4 regions of the Halobacillus sp. ABD4_316 genome follow, and region 2 is predicted to be linked to each of the others. Evidence: riboswitches for the same ligand, from Rfam matches in the RefSeq annotation. Region 2 holds a riboswitch; each other region holds the start of a gene.
What was found. Region 2 has a riboswitch for S-adenosylmethionine ahead of mmuP (S-methylmethionine permease). Riboswitches for the same ligand answer to the same signal wherever they lie in the genome.
Positions count from the first base shown of each region.

Region 1 (6,151 bases), on a different contig from region 2:
TTCCATATCATCTACGCCACTATCGGTGTAGGGCTTCCCGTGATGATCATTATTGCGGAAGTTATGTATTTCATTAAAAAAGACAGCGATTATGCCCTGCTGGCGCGAAGATGGACGAAGGCTTTCGCCATCCTGCTTGCTGTATCGATCGCATCCGGAACAATTGTCGGCGTAATGATTTCCCTGCTGTTTCCTGATTTCATGGAAATCGTCGGCCAAGTCATCGCCCTGCCGTTCCAGATGGAGATTTTCGCTTTCCTGATTGAAGCGGTTTTCATGTCGATTTATTTATATGCGGCGGACCGCCTGCCGCCGACGCTCCGTCTTGTGAGCATCATCTCTGTTGCTCTTGGAGCGACTGCGTCGGCCATACTGATTACGGATGTGCATGCCTGGATGAACACCCCGGCGGGATTCCGGATGCTGCCGGACGGGGAGATTACAGACATCGATACGTGGGCGGCCTTTTTCAACCCGAGCTTCGGCGTCACCGCCATTCACGTTACCCTTTCCGCCTACATGACGGTGGCTTTTCTTGTGGCTTCCGTAGCCGCCCTCCGCTTGATGAAATCAAAAATCACTGATCAGGAGCGGGCCTACCATAAAAAAGCGTTGATGATCGCCCTTTATTTCGGCGCGTTGATGTCTTTGGGAACAGCGATCAACGGCCACGAAACCGCTCAAATGCTGCATGAATACAACCCAAGAAAACTGGCAGCTGCCGAAGGGCTGTTCGAAACTCAGCGTTATGCCCCGCTTTCTGTCGGAGGCTACACATCCCTCGAGGACCAGCGGGTGAAGTACGCCATTGAAATTCCATACGGACTGAGCTTCCTTGCTGGTGACCGGTTTGATACCGAAGTGATCGGTCTGAATGAATACCCGCAGGAGCTGTGGCCGCCCTTGTATGTCCATATTCTGTTCAATGTCATGGTCGGCATCGGTACCGTCCTGATTGCCGTCGCTTTTGCCGCCTTGTTCTGGAAACTTGTTCTTAAAAAAGAGTTTCCCGGATGGATTCTCGCCATCCTTGTCGTCAGCGGCCCGCTGGCTCTGCTGGCGATTGAAGCCGGCTGGTGCTTCAGCTGTATCGGGCGTCAGCCGTGGACGATTACAGATGTCCTGAGAACAGGGGAAGCTGCAACAAAATCCAAAAGTGTCGGTTTTCTCTTTTACTTGTTCATGGGTTTGTACATCACTCTGTTGTTCGTCACAGGATTCGTCCTCCGGTTCTATTTCAAGAGAAACCCTGTCAGCCGGGACTTGAGCTCTCAATAAAGGCAGAGAAAGGAAGAACATTTCATGGAAGCTTCAACACTGGCCGTCACCATTTTGTGGAGCCTGCTGTTCATTTACGCAATGCTTGGCTCTCTTGATTTTGGAGCAGGGTTCTGGGGGATGATTTATGGAAAAAGTGAAGAGAAAAGCGCCTCCCAGATTGCGAACCGCTTTTTATCTCCGACGTGGGAGGTCACCAATGTATTCCTCGTCATCTTCGTCGTATCTGTGGTCACGTTTTTCCCTTATGCAACGACGCTTCTGAGCAGTGTCCTGCTTGTTCCTGTCGCGCTCGGACTGCTGCTCCTGACGATCCGCACCACCTTTATGGTGTTCCAGCACTATGCTGGGAAATTTGTCGGACTCCTTCGTGTCACCTCCGGGGTCACAGGGCTGATCATTCCTGCCCTGCTCGTTAGTATTCTCCCGATCACCCTCGGTGGGTTCATCAGTTTCGAAGATGATTATCCACGGTTGGAATACGGAGATCTTCTGACCCATCCGACGCTGTACATGCACGTATTGTTCGGCCTTTCGACAGAACTGTTCATTTCTTCCGTCTTCTTAATGGATTATGCCAAGGAAGCCGAAGATTGGGACGCGTATGATACCTTCCGGAAACATGCTCTTTGGCTCGGACCTGTCAGCATCGCCGTCGCTATGCTGACCATTGGAACGTTTCCTGAAGAAGCTGGTTGGATCGTTGATAATATTGAGCAGAACTGGCTCATCTTCGGTCTTTCCTTATTGTTTTTCCTGATCGGCTATGTTCTTTTGTTTTTGAAAAAACCGGACGGAAGAAAGGGACGGGCCCGACCTGCCGTCATCATGATCGTGCTGCAGTACGGATTCGCTATTTATGCCTACGGATCCGCCCACCTGCCGTACTTGATTTACCCGGATTTAACAGTCAGCGATGGGTTCACCAACGCGTCCACCTTCTATCCGATGCTGATCGTTTACGCCGTCGGGTTCGGAATTTTGATTCCAGCCTTCTATTTATTCTGGAGGTTGTTCCTGAAAGACCGGCGCTACTTAAAGCAGCAGTAAGCACATGCAGCCACTTCCCTGCGGGGATGGCTGCTCTTTTTTGTTTACCCACTTTCTGTAAAAGGGTACTGAACTACAAAAAAGGAGAAACGCTATGACAGAACTATCGAACTCCTATTTGGAAGAAGCCATTGAAGACAGCCGTCCCTATGCTTCTCAAGGAAAGGTGAATATGAACCTTCCTGATTACGGGGAGGCAAATAAAGACTACCTCGGCGTCAGCATCATCACGACAGACGGCTCGAGTTACAGCGCCGGGGATCATGATAAATACATTCCGATGCAGAGTACCTCAAAAGTCATCAGCTTGATGCTTGCTCTCCAGGACTTCGGAAAGGACCGTGTTTTTCAAACTGTAGGAATGGAGCCGATGGGAGATTTCTTCAATTCCATCAGCCAGCTGGAATCCTATGACACAAGCAAGCCTTTCAATCCGATGATTAACGCGGGCGCCATCGCTACAGCTTCCCTTATTAAAGGACAGAGCGTGGAAAACCGGTTCGACCGCTACATGAATTTCTTAAAGAAAATCACCAGCAACGATCATCTAGAAATGAGCGGTGAGATGTACGAAGCAGAAAAGGCGAACGGCTCGCGCAACCGTTCCCTCGCCTACTTTATGCACAGCACAGGAACCCTTGTGACCGATGTGGAAGAAGCGCTGGATTTATACTATCGTATGAATTCAGTCATGATGTGCTGTCATGACTTTGCCCGGGTCGGCTTGTTCCTTGCTAAAGGCGGTCTCGATCCAGATACGGAAGAAAGCTTGATTCCTGCCCACCACCTAAGAACCGTAAAAGCCATCATGATGACCTCCGGGATGTACAACTCCTCCGGTCACTACGCAGTCGAAGCTGGATTCCCGTGTAAAAGCGGAGTATCCGGGAGCATCATCGGTACGGTTCCTGGAAGAATGGGCATCGGTGTCGTCGGCCCTGCCATTGATGAAAAGGGAAACAGTACAGCCGGCGGCGCTTTGATCAAAAAAATGTCCAGGGACCTGAAATTAAATATGTTCGGCATAGAAAATACAGAAAGGACGAAGGACCATGCCTTTTGATTACGATCTGGATTTTGATTCCATTGATTTCAGAGAAGAACCCGGAAAATACCGCGTCGGGCGCGGAGAACAGGGGGTGCTTCTCGTCGAGCCCTACAAAAGTGAAATTCTGCAGCACTGGCGCTTCAAAACACCTGAGATCGCAAAAGAGTCGTCAGAAAAAATCTACGCCATGTTCGAAGAGTATAAGAAAAACGATGATTTTGTCGGCATGGATATGGCCCGTAAATTCCTCCAGATGGGGTATACACGCTCGCGACGGTACGCCAATTATAAAGGCGGAAAAAAATACGATGACGATGGAGATATCAATGACCGGGATATAGATGAGGAAAAAGCAGAATCAGCCCGGATTTTCGAAGAGAAATGGATCAAAGTCCGCGAAGATGAAGAATACCTTGAGAAAAAACGGGCCCACCAAAAGGAATACGGATAAAATCAGGACGTTCCGATTAAAAATTGGAAAATCTTCCGCATGCATATTGTCAAAACTTTCTGAGTAGTGTAGAGTAGTCATCAACATTTACATGAACTTACAATTATATTCTTATCAAGAGAGGCAGAGGGACTGGCCCTGTGAAGCCTCAGCAACCCCTGGTATCGACCAGAAGGGTGCTAACTCCAGCAAGTTGTTGATCAACTTGAAAGATAAGAAGAAGCCTTGGATATCCAGGACGCCTTCTTCTTAGAGAAGGCGTCCTTTTTGTTTTCACACTGCTTCCTCTCTTGATCGGTTCATAAACGAAAGGAGTATTTTTATGTGTCACACGGAAACAAAATTCGTCCAGACAGGAAACCAGCGGAACGAACCGTATGGAGCGATCAACCCACCGGTTTACTTTTCCACCCCTTACCGGCACCCAGGGCTCGGGGAATCTACAGGGTTTGATTATACGCGGACGGGCAACCCGACAAGAAAAATCCTGGAAGCCTCCATCGCCGATATCGAAGAAGGTGATGCAGGTTTTGCCTTCAGTTCCGGAATGTCCGCCATCCAGACCGTCCTCTCTCTTTTCCGCGAAGGAGATGAAATTCTCGTATCCGAAGATTTATATGGAGGGACCTACCGCTTATTTGAACATATGAAGGAGCGTTACCGTCTGCAGTTTACCTACCTGGAAAACGAAAAGCTGAATGACCTGCCTTCTTATGTGACCGAACGTACGAAAGCCGTTTACATTGAAACTCCGACAAATCCGCTCATGCACCAAACCGACATCAGGCAGATGGCCGGACTAGCAGAAAAACAAGACCTCCTGCTGATAGTCGACAACACCCTTTATACACCAGTTCTCCAGCAGCCGCTGAAGGAAGGAGCGGACGTCGTCATTCACAGCGCGACGAAATACCTGGCCGGACATAACGATGTTCTGGCCGGACTGCTTGTCAGTAAAGGCGCAGACATCAGCGAAAAGCTCGCTTTTCATCAAAATACATCCGGAGCTGTCCTGTCGCCGTTTGACTCCTGGCTCGTCATGCGCGGCATGAAAACCCTGCCTCTACGAATGAGGCAGCATGAAGGCAACGCGAAAGCCGTCGTTCAATTCCTGGAGGATCATCCATGTGTGAGTGATATTTTCTACCCAGGAAAAGGCGGCATGGTGTCCTTCCGACTAAAGGAAGAAGCCTGGATCGATCCTTTTCTAAGAGGATTGAATTTAATCACTTTCGCGGAAAGTCTCGGAGGTGTGGAAAGCTTCATCACCTACCCCGCCACCCAGACCCACGCCGATATCCCTGAAGAAGAACGCGTCCGCTACGGCGTGTGCAATAAACTGCTCCGTTTTTCCGTAGGCGTGGAGCACATCGATGATCTTTTGAGAGATCTTCAATCTACTTTGAGTCAATTACCTAAGGAGGAATCCGTCCAATGAATACCCATTCCCTGCAGACCCGCCTGCTTCACAACGACCAGAAGTTCGATCCGCAGACCGGAGCGGTGAGTGTCCCGATCCAACAGGCCTCAACCTTTCACCAACAGGATTTTGACACACCGGGGGATTACGACTACAGCCGGTCGGGAAACCCGACAAGAACAGCGTTGGAAGAGACGATCGCCGGCCTTGAAAACGGCACGAAAGGCTTTGCTTTCGCCTCCGGAATGGCAGCGATTTCCACAGCGTTCATGCTTTTATCCAAAGGGGATCACATCGTTATAACCAAGGACGTATACGGGGGGACTTTCCGAATGATCCACGATGTTCTCCACCGCTTTGGAATCGATCACACCTTTGTTGACATGACCGATCTTCATGAAGTGGCTACAGCCATAAAGCCGAATACGAAGCTGTTATATATTGAAACTCCTTCCAATCCAACACTTGAAATCACTGATATAAGGGCAGTGGCAAAACTCGCCAAAGCGAACAACTGCCTCACCTTTGTCGATAACACCTTTATGACACCAGCCCTGCAGCGTCCGCTCGACCTTGGCGCCGATCTTGTCCTCCATAGTGCAACGAAGTTCATTGCCGGACACAGTGATGTCGTTGCCGGCTTAGCTGTGACCAACAGGGAAGATGTCGCAGAGGCTCTTTCTTTTCTACAGAATTCTTTCGGATCTATTCTGGGCGCACACGATTGCTGGCTCGTGCTCCGCGGCCTGAAGACACTCCACTGCCGAATCACCCAATCATCTCAATCAGCGGCAAAAGTCGCAGAAGCTTTATCCAGTCACCCTCTGGTCGAGCACGTGTACTACCCAGGCTTCCGCTGTCATCCGGGGAATTCCACCCACACGTATCAATCCGACGGGTATGG
Region 1 is NZ_JBSWZA010000007.1:26,098-32,248, forward strand. Features, by position in the region: gene ACXAJH_RS18615 (cytochrome ubiquinol oxidase subunit I) at 1-1,278, shown strand, start outside; gene ACXAJH_RS18620 (cytochrome d ubiquinol oxidase subunit II) at 1,303-2,328, shown strand; gene glsA (glutaminase A) at 2,423-3,391, shown strand; gene ACXAJH_RS18630 (DUF4385 domain-containing protein) at 3,381-3,827, shown strand; SAM riboswitch class I at 3,936-4,046, shown strand; gene ACXAJH_RS18635 (methionine biosynthesis PLP-dependent protein) at 4,150-5,265, shown strand; gene metC (cystathionine beta-lyase) at 5,262-6,151, shown strand, end outside.
Region 1: another riboswitch for S-adenosylmethionine. It lies ahead of ACXAJH_RS18635 (methionine biosynthesis PLP-dependent protein); the one in region 2 lies ahead of mmuP (S-methylmethionine permease).

Region 2 (6,151 bases):
GGACAACCGGGGATTTCCCAACGGTTGAAGGTGGCGGGACGGAACGCGAAACGTCTGACCTGCAGGTGGAAGAAGATAAACTGAATGTGGCCACGTACAACATGGAGAACTTCTCTGCGGATACTCCTCAGGAAAAAGTGGACCGCATTGCCGAATCTATGGTAAACAACCTGAACCAGCCTGACATTATCGGACTTGTCGAAGTCCAGGACAATAACGGCCCGACGGATGACGGCACCGTAGAGGCTGATGAGTCCTACAAGAAGCTTATCCAAGCGATTGAGGATGCCGGCGGACCGTCGTATCAGTTCACAGATGTCGCTCCGCTGGATAAGACCGATGGCGGCCAGCCGGGAGGGAACATCCGTGTCGGATTTATCTACAACCCGGAGCGGGTTTCTCTTCCTGACAAAGAAAAAGGGGACGCTGTGACAGCGGTGGATGTGGATGAAAACGGCCTTACGCTGAACCCCGGACGGATTGACCCTGAAAATGAAGCGTTTGATGATTCCCGTAAGCCTTTAGCTGCTGAATTTGAGTTCAACGGGGAGAAAATCGTTGTCGTTACAAGTCATTTTAACTCCAAAGGCGGAGATGATGCCTTGTTTGGAGCCAGCCATCCGATTGAACTGGGCAGCGAAGTCCAGCGGATGAAGCAGGCGGAAGTCGTCAATGAATTCGTCCAGAAAGTCGTGGATCGTGTCAGTGATGCAAACGTCGTCGTGATGGGCGACTTGAATGATTTTGAATTCTCCAACCCGATTCATGCCCTTGAAGGCGATGTGATGACAAATATGGTGGAGAAGCTTCCGGTAGAAGAGCGTTATTCCTATAACTATCAAGGGAACTCCCAGGTGCTCGATCACATTTTAGTGACCAACAATCTTTCCGAACGCACGTCGATCGACAGTGTCAATATCAATGCTGACTTCTCAGAAGAAGCCGGACGCGCCAGTGACCATGACCCGATGCTTGCGCAGATTGATTTCGCGGATACCGCCGAGAGGATCTCCGGTTCAGACCGCTATCAAACAGCCATTGAAGTATCTAAAAAAGGCTGGGATCAGTCGGAAACGGTGGTCATTGCACGCGGGGATTCATTCCCAGACGCCCTGGCCGGAGCCCCGCTTGCGTATAAGCTGGATGCCCCGATTCTTTTGACGAAATCTAATAAACTATCATCCGAAGTGAAAACAGAGTTGAAACGTCTTGGTGCGGAAAAAGCGGTCATTCTGGGCGGCGACGGTGCGGTATCCGATTATGTCCGCTACCAGCTTGAGGGTCAGGGTCTTTCTGTTGAACGTATTGACGGAAAAGACCGCTATGAGACGGCTGCCAACATTGCCGCTCGTCTCGACGGCAGCCCGGAAAAAGCGATCGTAGCAGACGGAAGAAATTATCCGGACGCTCTGTCTGCGGCTTCCTTTGCTGCACAAAACGGCTATCCGATTCTATTGACCAAAACGAACGAACTGCCGTCTGAAACCGAGCGTGCCTTAAAGAATATGGAGAGCACGATTGTTACAGGTGGAACGAAAGCGGTCAGTGATGAAGTTTTGAATCAGCTTCCTGACGCTGTGCGCATCAGTGGAGCAGACCGCTACGCAACAGCAGCGAAGATTGCCGGCGAACTCTCCGGAAATTCTAAAGCCGCTTTCGTTTCTACAGGGCGTGACTTTGCCGACGCTCTGACCGGATCTGTCCTTGCTGCAAAATACGATGCGCCTATGCTTTTAGTGAAGCCGGACGATATTCCGGACAGCATTGATGATGTCATCGAAAGGAAGGACTACCGTAACTTTCATGTACTTGGTGGAACAAAAGCCGTAAGCGATGATGTGCTGAATGGTTTGCAGGACTGAAACGTTCCATCTATTCCTCCAGCATCGGATCTGCCCTTTCCCAGCAGAGGCGGGACAGAACTGATGCCGGAGACTTATAAAAGGGGAGAATGAAGAAAATGAAAAATCTGAATTTGAAAGTGTTGGCAACAGCCGCTGTCACAAGCGCCATTGCATTGGGGACTCTGGCCATTCCTGGAGGAGAAGTAAAAGCCGCTGAGGGCGATTTTGACTTGACGATTATGCACACGAACGATACGCATGCACACTTAGAGAACGTTCCCCGACGTGTGACCATCATTGATCAGATCCGTGCTGACCGTGACCATTCAATCCTTCTTGATGCCGGGGACGTGTTCTCAGGTACGCTTTTCTACAATCAGTACAAAGGACTTGCCGACGTCCAGTTCATGAATATGCTCGATTATGATGCGATGGTTCCAGGAAACCATGAATTTGATGACGGGCCGTCAGTGTTCGCTGATTTTATTGATCAAGCTGAATTCCCGATCGTCAGTGCCAACATTGACTACAGTCAGGATGAGCGCTTGAACGGATTGTTCAACGATGAAATCGGCATGCCTGGGGACAATGGAAATATCTATCCTGCTTCCGTCATCGATGTCGATGGTGAAAAAGTCGGGGTATTCGGTTTGACGACAGAAGAAACGAAGTTCCTTGCCAATCCCGGGGATACCATTGATTTCGAAAACTATCTCCAAAAGGCTGAAGATACAGTGAAGAGGCTTGAAGGAGAAGGCGTCGATAAGATTGTCGCTCTGACCCACCTTGGCGTTAACTATGACAAAACGCTTGCTCAGGAAGTGGAAGGGGTGGACGTTGTCGTTGGATCTCACAGCCATACAAAGCTGGAGGAGCCGCTTGTCTATAACGAAGAGGCTGAGCCGACACTTGTTGTCCAGGCATCAGAATATGGAGAGTACCTTGGAGACCTTCAAGTATCTTTTGATGGTGAAGGTGTACTTACGGAATGGGATGGAAAGTTAATCAATGTAGAAGAAAGTGATGTAGCACCTAATGCAGAAGCAGCCGAACTGCTTGCTGAACTGGAGAAGCCTCTTGATGAATTGAAGAAAGAAGTCGTTGGAGAAACGACGGTTGCCTTGAACGGAGAACGTAATGATGTAAGAAGTGGAGAAACGAATCTTGGAAACTTAATCACAGACAGTATGCTTGCCAAAGCTAAAGACAAAGTGCCGTCTACTTCAATTGCGATTCAGAATGGTGGGGGCATTCGTGCTTCCATTGATCAAGGACCAATCACGATGGGAGAAGTCCTTACAACGATGCCATTTGGTAACACCCTTGTCACTCTGGACCTAACAGGGCAGCAGGTGTGGGAGGCTCTTGAAAATGCAGTGAGCGACATTGAGAATACCGGCGGCCGTTTTGCTCATGTATCGGGAATGCAATATACGTTCGATCGCTCAAATGAAGCAGGAGACCGTATCGTTAATGTCAAAGTGAAAACAGACCATGGATATGAAGCGCTTGATCTGGACAAAGAATACACGGTGGCTACGAACGCCTTTATCGCCGCAGGTGGCGATGGATATGAAACATTCAAGGAAGCCAAGGATGCCGGTAAGATGACAGAATTATTCTTTGTAGACTATGAAGTATTCAATGAATATCTGGATGAACAGGGCACGGTTTCTCCTGATGAAGAATCCCGTATTGTTGAAAAAACGACAGAACGTGTGAGCGGAGAGGATCGTTACCAAACAGCCGTTGAGATTTCTAAAAAAGGCTGGGATTCTGCTGACACAGTCGTCATTGCCCGGGGAGATGAGTTTGCGGATGCTCTTGCCGGTGCTCCTCTTGCCTACAAGGAAGATGCGCCGATCCTTTTGACAAAGTCCGGAAACTTGAACAGTGAAGTAGCTGCGGAAATCAAGCGCCTGGGTGCTGAAAAAGCGATTATTCTTGGAGGGACCGGTGCCGTTTCTGAATATGTGAAGTACAAATTATCAGGAATGGGTGTCGACGTAGATCGCATCTCTGGGAAAACGCGCTTTGACACGGCAGCCAATATTGCCGCCCGCCTTGACGGAAACCCTGAGAATGTAGTTGTAGCAGATGGATTCAACTATCCGGATGCTCTGGCTGTGGCTCCTTATGCGGCGAAGGAAGGCTACCCGATTCTCCTTTCTAAAACAGATGAGCTGCCATCCATCACCAAAACAGCTCTTGCTGACTTTGAACAGAGCATTGTTGTAGGTGGAACGAATGCCATTTCTGAAGAGGTCGAAGCGATGCTTCCTGACGCTTCCCGTTACAGCGGTAAGACTCGTTATGAAACAGCCTCTACCATTGCAGAACAGCTGGGTGTGCAGGAAGGGAAGACATTCGTAGCGAATGGTCAGAACTTCGCTGACGCTTTAGCGGGCTCTGTTCTGGCTGCGAAGGAAGAAGCATCCATGCTCCTTGTTAAGCTGGATCAGCTTCCGGAATCCACAAAAGAGACGATTGGAAAGCTTGAAATCAACAACTTCCAGGTGCTCGGCGGTACAAATGCTGTCAGCGATGAAGTGGCAGAGCAATTGGAACAGAAATAAGCATATGAGTATGAGTGAAAAGCCTCTGGTTATGAACCAGGGGCTTTTCATTTGGATGGTATGAAGGATAGAATATTGAAAATAAATTGACAATTATGATTAAGACTAGTAGAGTTATAAAAAAATATCTTATCCAGAGAGGTGGAGGGACTGGCCCTTGGAAGCCTCAGCAGCAGGTCTTTGAGATACTGTGCTAATTCCAGCGGGTGAACAATCCTGATCGATAAGAGACTTCCATCTATTATTTGTCAGTTGACGCACTCATTCAAGGGTGCGTTTTTTAATTGTTTGCCCACCATCACAAGGGGGGAGACAAATGGAATATCAATTTAAGAGAGAAATGAAAACAAGACACCTGGTGATGCTTTCACTGGGAGGAGTTATCGGTACGGGACTGTTTTTAAGCTCAGGGTACACCATCCAGCAGGCCGGTCCGTTCGGGACAATCCTAGCCTATTTGATTGGTGCTTTGGTCGTGTATCTGGTGATGCTCTGTTTAGGAGAGCTGGCCGTTCATAACCCTGAAACAGGGGCTTTTCATACATACGCTCATAACTACATAGGGCCGGGGACAGGCTTTACTGTAGCATGGCTGTACTGGCTGACGTGGACGGTAGCTCTCGGGTCAGAATTTACAGCTGCCGGGCTCTTGATGCAGCGGTGGTTTCCCGATGTAAGTGTGTGGATTTGGAGTGCGTTGTTCGCCGCTCTTATTTTCGGATTCAATGCCTTTAGTGTGAAATTTTTTGCGGAGGCAGAATTTTGGTTTTCCTCTGTCAAAGTGGCAGCCATTGTCCTTTTTATCATTATCGGATTTGGGGCCGCCTTTGGGTGGATACAGCTGTCGGGGTCAGAACCGGCTCCATTCTTTTCAAATCTTACGAGTGAGGGCTTGTTTCCAAATGGTATAACGGCAATCTTCATGACGATGCTTGCTGTCAATTTTGCTTTTTCCGGTACAGAATTGATTGGGATTGCCGCAGGGGAAACGCAGGATCCAGCGAGAACCATCCCGACGGCAATTCGGACAACGGTGGCACGGTTGATCATTTTCTTCATTGGGACCATTGTCATTTTATCCATCTTTCTTCCAAGTGAGGCGGCAGGGGTTGTGGAAAGTCCGTTTGTCGCAGTCCTTGACCGCATCGGTATTCCTTATGCGGCCGATGTTATGAACTTTGTCATATTAACAGCCATCCTTTCCGCAGCCAACTCCGGATTATACGCGTCGGCCCGTATGCTGTGGTCACTGGCGGACAAGGATACCATCTCCCCGGTGTTTGCGAAGCTGACAAAAAAGGGAGTTCCTTTGACAGCGATCATCTTTAGTATGCTTGGCGGCGGTCTGGCGCTGCTATCCAGTATCATCGCCCCGGATACCGTTTACATCATTCTGGTATCGATCTCAGGGCTGGCTGTAGTCGTCGTCTGGATGAGCATCAGCGCTTCCCACTTCCTTTTCCGGCGGGCACACCGGCGGGCAGAAGGAAATGATAGTGGTTTATCCTACAAAGCCCCGTGGTACCCGGTGGTCCCGATTGCGGCTTTTCTTCTATGCCTGGCATCCTGTATCGGCATTGCCTTTGATCCGACACAGCGGATCGCCTTGTACTGTGGGGGTCCGTTCATTGCATTCTGCTATGCGGCTTATTATGTGAGAGAATCTATGAAAAAGAAAAGGGGAGTAAAACATGTCCAACAAACAAAATCTATCTAATCCCATTGAATCTC
Region 2 is NZ_JBSWZA010000002.1:736,368-742,518, forward strand. Features, by position in the region: gene ACXAJH_RS10630 (cell wall-binding repeat-containing protein) at 1-1,862, shown strand, start outside; gene ACXAJH_RS10635 (cell wall-binding repeat-containing protein) at 1,961-4,420, shown strand; SAM riboswitch class I at 4,547-4,650, shown strand; gene mmuP (S-methylmethionine permease) at 4,737-6,137, shown strand; gene mmuM (homocysteine S-methyltransferase) at 6,112-6,151, shown strand, end outside.

Region 3 (6,151 bases), on a different contig from region 2:
GGGCATGGGTATATGCAGGAAGCCGTGCGTGAAATAACGCGGCTGGCTCTTTATGATCTCGGTGGAGCGCGTGTAGAAATCCGATGTGAAAGGGAAAATGAAAAAAGCAGGCAGGTTCCCGAAAAACTTGGCTACCATCTTGAAGGAATGTTGCGTAATGATGATCGATCCGTGGATGGGAAACAGCTGACAGACACGTGTGTCTACGCAATACTTAAAGAGCGGAGGCAGGAACATGTATGATGTGACCATTGTCGGTGCTGGTGTAGCGGGAACATTTATGGCCTACACCCTTGTCCAGAAACACCCCGGACTTCAAGTGAAAGTCGTAGACGTAGGAAAACCGTTGAAAGAGAGATCCTGCGCACAGGGGCATGGACAACCTTGCACGTGCTCTGGAGCCTGCGATCAGTACATAGGCTTTGGCGGTCTTGGGAATTCAGAGGGAAAATTCAATTTTACCAACGCTTTTGGTGGAGAGCTTCCACGAAAAATCGGCGGAAAGGAAACCGCCCGCCTCATGAAAGAAGTGGACCGCATTCTAACCGGTTTTGGAGGAGACCGTGTGGACATGTATTCAACAGATAACGAGCATGTGAAAAGAAGGGCTGCTTGTGGTGACTTGACCGTTTTAACGACGGAGGTACGCCACCTTGGTACTTCCCTGTCGAAGGAGGTATTTCAAAACCTATATGAACACTTAGTCAATAAGCTTTCCTTTTCTTTTAACACCCATGTCAATTCCATTACACGGGTGGGTGAAGGTTTCCGTATCGTTACAGATTGTGAGGAGTTTCTAAGTCGAAAAGTTGTGCTTGCGACAGGAAACAGCGGCCGGGAGTGGTTCGCACGGATAACGGAACCGCTTGGCATCGAACCGAGGGAGACGCGGCTGGACCTGGGTATACGGTTGGAAATGCGGGGCGGCCAGCTGGATGCTCTCCTAAAAGAATCATTTGAAACGAAACTTTTGAAAAAAACGTCACGTTTTACGGCCTACACATACTGTATGAATCCCAAAGGCAGGATTATTCGAAAACATCAGCATGGACTTGTCATGCCTGATGGTCAGAATTCACGAGAACAAGGGGTGCCGGGAGAAAATTTGAATTTCACTTTGTTTGTCACCCGTTACTTTCCGAGTCTAAAGCAGGCGGTGGAAGAAGCATCACGCGTCATTGGAGGAATCAATCGTTCGAGGGGAAGAATCGTGGTCCAGCGTCTTGAAGATTTGAAAAAGGGAAAGGGGACGACTTCAATTCATGCAAACTCCGTGATTCCTTCTCTTTCCGCTGACGAAGGATCGCTGATAGAAGAAGTGCCACATATTTATATAGAGGCTCTCATCGAGTTCCTGACCTCTCTTGAAGCAGCGATAGGTGAACCGGTGGATCCTGACACGCTGCTTTATGGGCTTGATGCTAAATTTTACGAACCAGTTATTCCAACCAACAGGAATTTTGAAACGGACGTCCCGGGACTTTTTCTGGTCGGAGACTGCTCATCCGTCACTCATTCCTTGTCCCAGGCAGCGGCTAGTGGGATTTATGTCGGAGAGGTAATAGGAGGGTAAAGGAAACGACCGTTTTCCTTAGCCTTTAGAAAAAAACATATCTTTTCCTGGATCATACCTTCTCATCTGGATGTTCGCGTCCGGCTGACGGGTGGATGCCTGCCGCGGTCCCGGCCTGTGCTGACTTGGGCAGGAAATATAAATCGTTGTATGGAGTAGCTTCACTTGGGTATGCTCTTCTATACCAAGGAACAAGAAGATTGAAAATGGTTAACCGCATCAGCGGTTAACCATTTTCAATCTGGGTCATCGCTTCCTCCACTTGAGCGGCATCCATGACGTTCATTAATCGGATGGATTCCCCCGGTTTTACAGCATGCTCCGCTGTTATGGAGATGGCTTCTGCCTTGTTGGTCAAGTTGAAGTCATCGAGGGTTACCGGCAGGTTCATCTCCTGGTAATAAGGGGTGAGTGCTTCAATTTCATCAAAGCGGCCTTCCAGAGCAAGCTGGACGAGAATACCATAAGCCACTTTTTCTCCGTGAAGGAAAGCGTGGGTTTCCGGTACTTTGGTCAAGCCGTTATGGATTGAATGGGCTCCGGCGATTCTTCCATAACTATCCCCGTATCCACCGACCATACCGCCAGCCATAATAATGGTTTCCACAACTCTCATGAGGGCAGGTATGACGGCTTGCTGACGAACGGCTTCCACAGCTTCTGTACCATCTTGTATGAGAACATCCCTGCATAATCCGGCCGCGTGCAGCGCAATGTCTACGGAAATCGGTTTGGAGGCGAGAGACCTCGTGAGAACATCCGCTTCATACCATTTGGCGAGCGTATCGCCGATGCCGGCCCTGAGATAAGGTTCCGGGGCACGAACGAGCAGATCAGGCTCTACAAGCAGCATCCATGTACTACGTGGATAAATAATGTATTCCTCAAAATTCCCTTCATCATCGTAAAACACACTGAGCGGCGTCCAAGGTGCGCAGTTTGAGGCTAGTGTAGGAATGAGCACGACTGGAATATTCAATTGATCGGCACAGGCTTTTCCGAGATCAAGGACCTTTCCGCCTCCGATGCTGATCAAGACGTCACAGTCCCGCAGGGCTTCACTGAGACGCATGACCTCTTTATGGGAGCACTCCCCGTTATAGGCTTCCGATTGGACCGGCATCGTCAGCTTTGGAAAATAGGGCTGAGCAGCCTTCCACGACTGCTCACCGTGAATGATTCCTGCTTTTGCAAAGGCCTGGTTTTCCAACAATTCCGGTATATTCCTTAAAATTCCAGGCTCAGCTTTATAAATCGCAGGTGCTCCTTGTACAGTTACGTTTTTCATGGTTGATCACCTCTGGTAATGATATAGCCATCATTATCCAGATGACAGAATAATATGTCAATAACAAAACCGGGAGCAGGCCCCCCGGTTTTGCAGCTTAACGGTTTCGGAATTCCTGAAGAATGTTCAGACCTGTGGTGACGGCCTGACTCATGGCAGAGCCCCCGCCGTAAGCAGCTGATACACCCATCGTTTCATAAATTTCCTTGTCCGAACAATCTGCTTCGACGCACTGATCCATGTGATAGGCAATACTGGCTTCATCTCCATCTTTCACACTGATGGCAAGAGCCATTAAGTGCTTGGTACCTTTGCTGAGTTCTCCGTCTTCAAAGAACGAGCCGGTAAAGTGATTGTATTCTTTTGTGGCCTCCGGCAGGTGTTCGGTCAGGGTTTCAATGCCATTTCTATATTCTTTAAGCAGGTCTTCTCCTTGTTTGTTCATTCTTTCACTCTCCCTTTTCTTTGTTATTCCTTTTATTCCTTCCTCTTCCAGTCACTTAAACAACGTAATAGGCTTCCCGGCACATCCCTGTCCATTAATGAAATGTTGGGAAAATTGTTTACAAATGCAGAATGATGCGTTAAAGTTGTAAATCATAAACGAATAGCAACAACTAATTCTTATCAAGAGTGACTGAGGGAAAGGCCCGTAGACGTCACAGCAACCTTCCATGTGGAGTGGTGCTAAATCCGCCGGAATGATATTCCGGGAGATAAGAGTTTGGCTGATAGTTATGCGAAACTCTCTTCTTGATAAGGAAGAGAGTTTTTTTATTAGGTAAAGGAGGACGGTTATGATTTCCATCCAGGAGCTCAGTAAAATTTACACATCCAAGAAAAAACAGGTGATCGGGGTGGACAAGGTTTCTCTCGATATTCAGGAGGGGGAAATCTATGGAATCGTCGGATACAGTGGAGCTGGTAAGAGTACACTCCTCCGATGCATGAACATATTGGAACGCCCGACATCAGGAGAGGTTTATATCGATGGGATCGATCTGCTTTCTCTCTCCAAAAAGGACCTTAGAAAAGCACGACAGTCCATCGGCATGATTTTCCAGGGGTTCCACCTTGCTATGGGGAAAACGGTTTTGGAGAACGTGGCCTTTGCTTTGAAAGCGGCCGGTAAACCAAAACAGGAGCGCAATGATCGTGCCAGGCGTCTGTTGGAACTTGTAGGTCTTAGCGATAAAGCCGATCAGTACCCCGCTCAATTGAGTGGAGGGCAGAAGCAGCGGGTCAGTATTGCCCGGGCACTGGCCAACGATCCTAAAGTGCTGCTGTGCGATGAAGCAACTTCCGCACTCGATCCGAACACGACACAGTCGATCCTGAAACTATTAAAGAAAATCAACCGGGAGCTTGGACTGACCATTGTATTGATTACACACGAAATGGAAGTGGTGAAAGAAATCTGCGACCGTTGTGCGGTCATGGAAGAAGGAAAAGTGGTAGAACAGGGGGCGGCCTACGAAATTTTCGCCTCTCCTCAAAATGCTTTGACAAAGCGGTTTATTCGAACAGTGATCGATTTCCATGTTCCGGAAGAACTGCTGAAAAACAGCCGCGGCACCATTGTCCAGATGAAGTTTACCGGCGGACAGGCGGGAGATACGGTTGTGTCGGATCTGCTTCAGAACTATAAAATCAAGGGAAACATCCTGCATGGAAATGTGGATTATATACAGGAAAAAGCCCTCGGTACATTTGTTATGGAATTAACCGGTGACCCGCAGGAAGTCGGGAGAGCTGTGGAAAATCTGAAAACGATACTGGATGAAGTGGAGGTGCTGAATCATGATCGATCAGCTGATCAACCTGTGGCCCGAGCTGAATAAATCATTTATGGAAACATTGATCATGGTAGGGATCGGACTTGGCGTAGCCGTTATCGCCGGTCTGCCTCTGGGGTTGCTGCTATTTGTTACCGACCGTGACTTCTTTTTGGAAAACAAATGGATCAAAGGAGCTGTGGGCATTTTTGTAAACCTTGTCCGTTCCATTCCATTTATCATCCTGCTTGTGTTTTTATTCCCATTTACTAATTTTCTTTTAGGTACGACAACAGGACCGATTGCCGCCTCCGTTGCTTTATCGGCCGCAGCGATTCCTTTTTATGCAAGAATTGTAGAATCATCCGCCAGGGATATTGATAAAGGCGTCATAGAAGCGGCTATCGCATGTGGGGCTTCCCCATGGCTGATTATTAAAGATATCATTTTTCCTGAAATCAAGCCGGGCTTGATCAGTGGTTTAACGATAACAGCCATCAGCTTGATCGGGTATTCCGCAATGGCCGGCGCAATTGGCGGTGGAGGGATCGGCGACCTCGCCATCCGGTACGGGTATTACCGTTATGATAATTTCGTCATGTTTACAACGGTTATTGTGTTGATCGTCCTTGTTCAGGTAGTCCAGTACGCTGGGGATTTCCTGGCAAAAACAGTGAAAAAAAGTTAACCCAAGACGAAACGAAGTTCAGGAGGAAGATAAAATGAAAAAAATCGTAACCTTGTTTGCAGCTTTAACAATCATTACTTTTTTGTCTGCCTGTGGTGGCGGAGAAGAAAATGCAGATGCAGAAGAGAAGAAAACCATCCGCTTTGGAGCTACATCCGGTCCTTACAGTGATATGGTCACCGAAGCGATTGCTCCGCTGCTGGAGGAGAAAGGCTATGAAGTAACCAATAAAGAGTTTACGGATTATGTGCAGCCTAACAAAGCGTTAGCCAATGGTGATCTGGATGCTAACCTGTTCCAGCACAAAATCTATTTAGAGTCCTTTGCCGAAGAACACAACCTGGATCTGTCCGAGGTCATTGTTGTTCCAACAGCACCTATGGGTATTTATTCCAGTGAGTATCAGAATATCGATGGTGTTGAAACAGGCAGTACGCTGGGGATTCCCAATGACCCGACGAACCTGGCCCGAGCGCTGATCATTCTTGAAGATGAAGGTCTGGTCACTTTGAAGGAAGATGTAGACCCTCTTCGTGCCTCTTTGAACGATATCGTAGAAAATCCAAAAGAAATCGAATTCGTTGAAGTAGAAGCCGGCCAGCTGCCACGACTGGTGGACAGCGAGGATCTATCCATGGTTCCTGGTAACTATGCGCTTGCTGCCGAGATGGATCTGCTGAGTGCTCTCGCCCTCGAAGATATGCCGGATGATTATAGAAACCGGGTAGCTGTCAAGACCGAAGATCTGGATGCCCAGTTTGCCAAGGATATTAAGGAAGTTGTGGAATCGGAAGAGTTTGAGGAAATCATGGATGAAAAGTTTGAAG
Region 3 is NZ_JBSWZA010000001.1:717,096-723,246, reverse strand. Features, by position in the region: gene ACXAJH_RS03920 (GNAT family N-acetyltransferase) at 1-243, shown strand, start outside; gene ACXAJH_RS03915 (NAD(FAD)-utilizing dehydrogenase) at 236-1,573, shown strand; gene ACXAJH_RS03910 (iron-containing alcohol dehydrogenase family protein) at 1,800-2,861, opposite strand; gene ACXAJH_RS03905 (carboxymuconolactone decarboxylase family protein) at 2,959-3,306, opposite strand; SAM riboswitch class I at 3,483-3,584, shown strand; gene ACXAJH_RS03900 (methionine ABC transporter ATP-binding protein) at 3,659-4,702, shown strand; gene ACXAJH_RS03895 (methionine ABC transporter permease) at 4,659-5,324, shown strand; gene ACXAJH_RS03890 (MetQ/NlpA family ABC transporter substrate-binding protein) at 5,359-6,151, shown strand, end outside.
Region 3: another riboswitch for S-adenosylmethionine. It lies ahead of ACXAJH_RS03900 (methionine ABC transporter ATP-binding protein); the one in region 2 lies ahead of mmuP (S-methylmethionine permease).

Region 4 (6,151 bases), on a different contig from region 2:
GGATGAAGTCCGGGGCTTTTTCTCCTTTGGAAAGACCGTTCCCCTCTTCAGAGGCTTCCAATTCATTAATGGCGTCGTTCATTTTGTCCTGAACTTCCTGGGAGGCATTCTGTTTGAATTTCTCGATGTATTGGTCAAATTGTCTGCGCATATCTGTCGTCATTTGAAAAACTCCTTTATGATCAATTTCAATCTTCATTATACGAAGAATCTTCTTCTTCATAAAATGAAACGTCTTGTCTCGTTAGAATCAGGGCTAAACTCACAGCAAGAATACCTGCACTTAATTTGCCCACGATCACCGGAAGTATCATGTCCGGCTGGACGCCGGCCACAAATGCGAAGTGGCTTCCGAATACGAATGCTCCGCTGACTGCAAAGGCCGCATTGATGGTCTTCCCTCTATCGTCCATGTCCTTCATGACGGCAAGCATCGGCAAATGATGAGCAAGCGATGCGATGAATCCTGTCATCGATACCGCGTTCATCCCGAGACGTCTTCCCGCACGGGTGAGCACTTTTTCGCCGTGCCTGCTGATAAACGCCACCAGCGGATAAGCCCCTGCAAGTGTGACAGTGATTTTACCCACGATGAGCATCCCTTCTGATAACGGAGCCATACCGGGGAGAACCGTTATACCTGTTAACGTTTCAATAATGATGAGAGCAAGCCCTGAAATAATAATGATTTCGACCGCTTTGCCGAAATAGGAAAACAGACGAATGGTCAAGGCTGTGAAGAGCCAGAGACCGGCGGCGATGAAAAGGGATAGAATCATGGCCGGAAGCAGATTTCTAAGCATCCACCCCGGTTCATAGCCGGCTGTCCACCCGCCGATGAAACAACCGATTGGAATCGTCACCATTCCTGCAAGAATTCCCTTTGCGAAAAAAGGATGATCTTTTTTTGCTACAACGGTCAAGGCAACTGGAATGGTAAACACAAGCGTAGGGCCCATCATCGTCCCAAGCAGAGCCCACGAAAAAACAGCCGCTTCTTTGTCTGCCGCGAGCGATTCCGCCAGAGGATAAGCCCCCATATCAATGGCAAGCAGCATAGAAGCAAACATCGAAGGATCAGCTCCTGCAGCCTGGAACAATGGAGTGACGACCGGCGCGAGCCATCTGGACAGCACCGGGGCCAGAGAGATGATCCCCACCATGGACAAGGCCAGAGGACCCATCATCATAAAGGCTTCATAAAAACGCCATCCTAAGGCAAGGCGGTGATTCAATATGTAGTAATCAAGAGCTCCAAGAACCATAAAGGCGCACATGACCATAAGGATGATATCATTCAACACAGCCTCTCCCTCCTCTCTTCATCTCCTCCATTCTAGTGAACTTTCCCCCATAAAAAAAGCCCCCTCACTGAGGGGCTCTGGCTGTAGAAAAATCCTGTGTTAACCAGTTAAAGTTGTCCATTAGTCGTGGGAAGGGCCACTTTCCGCTTATCGGTAGATGCATGCCGCGGGCGTCACCACCGAACGCTCCTCGTGCCGACGTTAAAATATAGAGGAGAGAGTTTGTGCCCTACGCAGGTTCTCAGATTCAAAAGAACGGCACGGGCTGCGCTGTTGCGCACTTGCGTGGAAAGGGAAGGGGCTTTCGCTCCTGGCGGGAAGAAAGAAAAAAGCTTGTAAAGAAACAGGGGTTTCTCTACAAGCTGAGCCCCTCAGTGAGGGGCTTTTCATCAGCCGATGGAACAGGCAGCGGAGCCATGTTTTTGAATGTACTTCTGGTGATGCTCTTCTGCTTCAAAGAAAGAGGAAGCCTCTTCCACCTGTGTAGCGATTGAACGCTTGAAGATGCCTTTGGCACTCCATTCTTTGATTTTCTCTTCTGCAATGTACTTCTGGCTTGCATCTGTATAGAAGATCACTGAACGGTATTGATGTCCTACATCAATGCCCTGACGATTTACCTGTGTCGGGTCGTGAGCTTCAAAAAAGATATTGACCAGTTTGGCATACGTAATGACAGCAGGATTATATTCGATACGGACAGCTTCCGCATGACCGGTATTTCCCTGTTTCACTTCTTCATAGGAAGGGTTTTCGAGATGTCCCCCGATGTAACCGACGGTTGTTGCCGTTACCCCTTCGAATTTCTCAAAAAATGCTTCTACTCCCCAAAAACATCCTGCGCCGAAAATTGCTGTTGCCATATCTACATCTTCCCTTTCCTTTAACGCAACTTCTATCGAGAGCCATGACGGGTATGCTGATATGCAAAAAACCCCTTTTCTTATCCACATAAGAAAAGGGGTTCGTATCAATCCGTACGATCCTCTCATCTTTTAGGATGGTGTTCATCCTACAGGAATTGGCACCGTTCTCGTCAATCCGTGGATTGATTCGATGGTTGCCGGGCATCAAAGGGCCAGTCCCTCCGCCTCTCTGGATAAGAAGTTTCCGTTATTTATTTAATGTTGATTATCAATATACTACGTTTCAGTAACGAAGTAAAGGATAAATGATGATTCTTTTTGTATCATCATTGTATTCACACTTTAGCATGACTATGCCAGTCCACGCAAAAGAAAAGTCTTACTGACTGCCTGTTGTTTCAATTTCTTCATACGGCTGGACGATGACAAAACCTTCTCCTTCGAACTGCATTTGAATAGATTCCCCGCTTCCCCGTCCGATAAACGTTTTAAAGCTTACATCCGTCTTGAAATTCGGCTCCAAATGCCCGGACCAGGCTACGGTCGCATGAGGATCCGTAATAACCGGTTCTCCCGGGCGTACGAGCAATGTCAGTGGTTCGTAATGGGAGGTGACAGCCACACGTCCGCTGCCATTCAAGGTCACGTTAAACAGACCGCCGGAAACCATCCCGGCCACTTTTTTCATCAGCTTGATATCCCAGTCGATGCTCGGCTCAAAGGCGAGAAGATCGTTACCGTTGACTGTAATGGTTTCATTATCCAAGTCAAAAATCGTAATCTTTTTCCCCTGATCAGCGAGATACAAACGTCCGCGCCCTGTCGCTTTCATCAGCGAACTGCCTTCTCCCGTCAACGCCTTCTTGAACATTTTTCCTACACCGTGCTCCAGAATCCCTTCTCTCTCAAACTTGATATTCCCATTATAGGAAATCATGGCCCCGGATTTCGCCCAGACCTGATCCATCAGGTTCACCTCGAGAATACGCGGGGTTTCCAGCTCAAAATAATCATTTTCTGAATCATCCTGTTTCGTCGCCCTGATAAACTCCTCAATCGAATAGTCTGCCATGACAGATTCCTCCTTTTATGTAGGTTATAGTTCTATACCACACCCCGGGGTGGGTTAGACCATTTATGAAACCTTTGTCTATCGTTTTACGTTTACAATGGAGGAAAGGTTTCATCACCACCTGGCAGGGGAATGATGATTCTATTTGATCTATTCAAACAACCTAAGGACGAGGAGGACCTGTTTATGTATGGTCTTGATGAGAAAAGAAAACAGCTGTTGGAGTATGCTCATTCCGTCTCTGACGAAATGGCAGCACGGAAGCCCGGGGAAGGAAAATGGTCGGTCCTTGAAATTCTGGAGCACCTGTACCTGATGGAACAACTTGTCGTCTACCAGATCAAGCAGGCAGTAAAGCAGGGAGATATCCAGCAGACTTCCGAAAAACCGATCCACCGGACGACGGAAAGGGACTACAAGGTGGAAGCCCCTGAGTCCGTCCGGCCTGAAGGTACGTTCCAAACGATTGCAGAAGCCGAGGGTGGATTGAAAAAAACAAGGGAAGCTACGTTATTCCTCATTCATAACAAAGATGAAGAAACATTGAAGAACCGTGTGTTTCCCCACCCCGCTTTCGGAGACATGGACTTGGTGCAGTGGATTGAATTCATCGGCTGGCACGAACTCCGCCACCTTGATCAAATGAAAGAAACTGTGGAAGCTTTATAAACCCGTAGAAAAACACGCAGAGGTAAATCTCTGGCTTGAAATTCCCCGCTTTTTATCGGGCCTTCAGGAACTGAGACCACTCCCTTTCTGCGGAGGAACTTGGCTGGGTGGTCTTCCTATACAAGTGAACCGAGGCCGTGCCCGCGGTAAGTATCCGCCGATAAGTGGAACGTGACCAGGCACACCACCTACAGATCTACTGGATGGCAAGTCAAGTCTCTTGTCTACAGTTGAAAAGCGCAGAGACGAATCTCTGCGCTTTTTCTATCTTTGACGATCCTGTTTACTTTTCAGGCTTCACTTCTTCGCCGTTCTTCCCGGTGTAACGGAGCCCCCATCCTGTCCATGCTGCGATCAGCATAACAAGCAGAAGGAGCCATCCTTGGAACACATACGGGAATACTTCACCAGGCGAAACGACGGGGAGGAAGTCATACTTGTCTGCCGCTCCCTGAACCGTGGCCCAGGCAAGCAGGACACCACCACTCCAAGGGAAAATATACCCCAGGGAAGAGGTCACTGTATCCAGGAAGTTGGCCCGCCGGTATGGATGAATATTCAATTCCTTCCCGATTTTCCTCACAAACGGAGCCGCTGCAATTTCCGCCGCTGTGTTGATTGTGATGAAGGCATTCAAGAAAGCTACAATACCAAAGATGGCGAGTTCAGCTCTGCGGACTACACCATTGATGATGCGGAGGAAGAAGTTCTTAATCACTTCCATCGTCCCTCCTACTTCAAGCATGTAAGCCGCCGCAAGAATGAACAGGATCAAAACAGCCATATTGAAATATCCGCTGATTCCATCAATTAGGGCCCCTTCAATCACAGGGTCCCCTGCTTCATTAAAATGAATATACAGCACTTCCTTTAAGGATATGCCACTCAAATATATGAAAGCCACGGATGCAAGAATCCCCCATGATAAGGACGTCAGAAGATGCTGGCCTCTCAGCGCCAGTATAAGAACGAGTACAAATGGCACCAGCATCAACAGACCGTTGGGTGACACCTGGCTCTGCAGGTCATTGATCACCTGCTGGCTTCCTTGTTCCCCACCGCCGCCGAAAACAATGAAAAGAATCATTGCCGGAACAGCAGCCGCCATGGAGTATTTAAAACGGGAACGGACAACTCCAGGGACATCCGCTTCCTGTGTCGTTGCAGAGACGATCGTTGTGTCAGAAACAGGCGCCAGGTTATCCCCGAATACAGCTCCACTTAAAATCGCTGCAACAAGCAGCACCGGATCCGCTCCTAATATGACACCAGCTGGATACATAAGCACACCGAACGTGGCTACCGTACCGTATCCAGTTCCTACGGCTGTGGAAAATAAGCCGGCGAGCAGAAACGTAATACCGACGAAAGCTCCACCTTCCAGCCCTGTTTGGAAGCCGAACCAGATCAGACCATCCACCAGTCCTCCGGCAGACAGCATATTTGCAAACATGCCGGCCCAGAACCAGGCAATGATCGAAACGATCCCTACCGGCTGAGCCATCCCTGTAATCAGACTCTGCGCATAATCTGACCATTTCGATTTAGTAAAGAACAGACCGAGGCCGATTCCAATCACAATTCCTAAGACAAGCCCCTGCTCTGTAACAAGACCTGCCACACTTAAGACAATGGCCCAAATGATAAAGAAAACCAAAGGAATCGTTGCAGCAAATACCCCGCCATGGAACTCCAGGCGTTTGATTTCTTTTTCTCCTAAGGCTTCATCGATGACTTCTTCATTTCTTCCCTCTTGATCAGCCATCTGATTCCCTCCTCAACAATTACTTAACCTTGTATAGTTTACCACCTGATATGATGGAATATAAACAGCTGAATTGTTACCACTTTAAAGCAGATCAGGATATCATCTGGAAAGCACAGAAACCTCTGATCAGTAATAGTATCTGAACAGACCATTGGTTATAAAGGAGTTATATTATGAAATTAAGGCCGGCAAGGATGGAAGATTTTGAAACGATCAGTCAATGGATCAGGTCAAAGGACGAGCTGAAACAATGGAGCGGCTCCGGTTTTGAGCACCCCCTCTCCTTGAGCCAGTGGGAAAAATACTTGAATGAGGAGGACCGTCAATCGTTCACAGCTCTGTTGGAAGACAGCCCGGCCGGACACATTTCCATCGGCCGGATCGAACCTCTTAAGACAGGAAGAATCGGTCGTGTGATAACGAATCCCGAACACAGAGGAAAAAAGGTTGCTGCACGGATGCTGCGTGAAAT
Region 4 is NZ_JBSWZA010000003.1:168,181-174,331, forward strand. Features, by position in the region: gene ACXAJH_RS13405 (peroxiredoxin-like family protein) at 1-163, opposite strand, end outside; gene eutH (ethanolamine utilization protein EutH) at 189-1,304, opposite strand; gene msrA (peptide-methionine (S)-S-oxide reductase MsrA) at 1,694-2,167, opposite strand; SAM riboswitch class I at 2,290-2,410, opposite strand; gene ACXAJH_RS13420 (AIM24 family protein) at 2,550-3,242, opposite strand; gene ACXAJH_RS13425 (DinB family protein) at 3,375-3,911, shown strand; gene ACXAJH_RS13430 (Na+/H+ antiporter NhaC family protein) at 4,195-5,676, opposite strand; gene ACXAJH_RS13435 (GNAT family N-acetyltransferase) at 5,853-6,151, shown strand, end outside.
Region 4: another riboswitch for S-adenosylmethionine. It lies ahead of msrA (peptide-methionine (S)-S-oxide reductase MsrA); the one in region 2 lies ahead of mmuP (S-methylmethionine permease).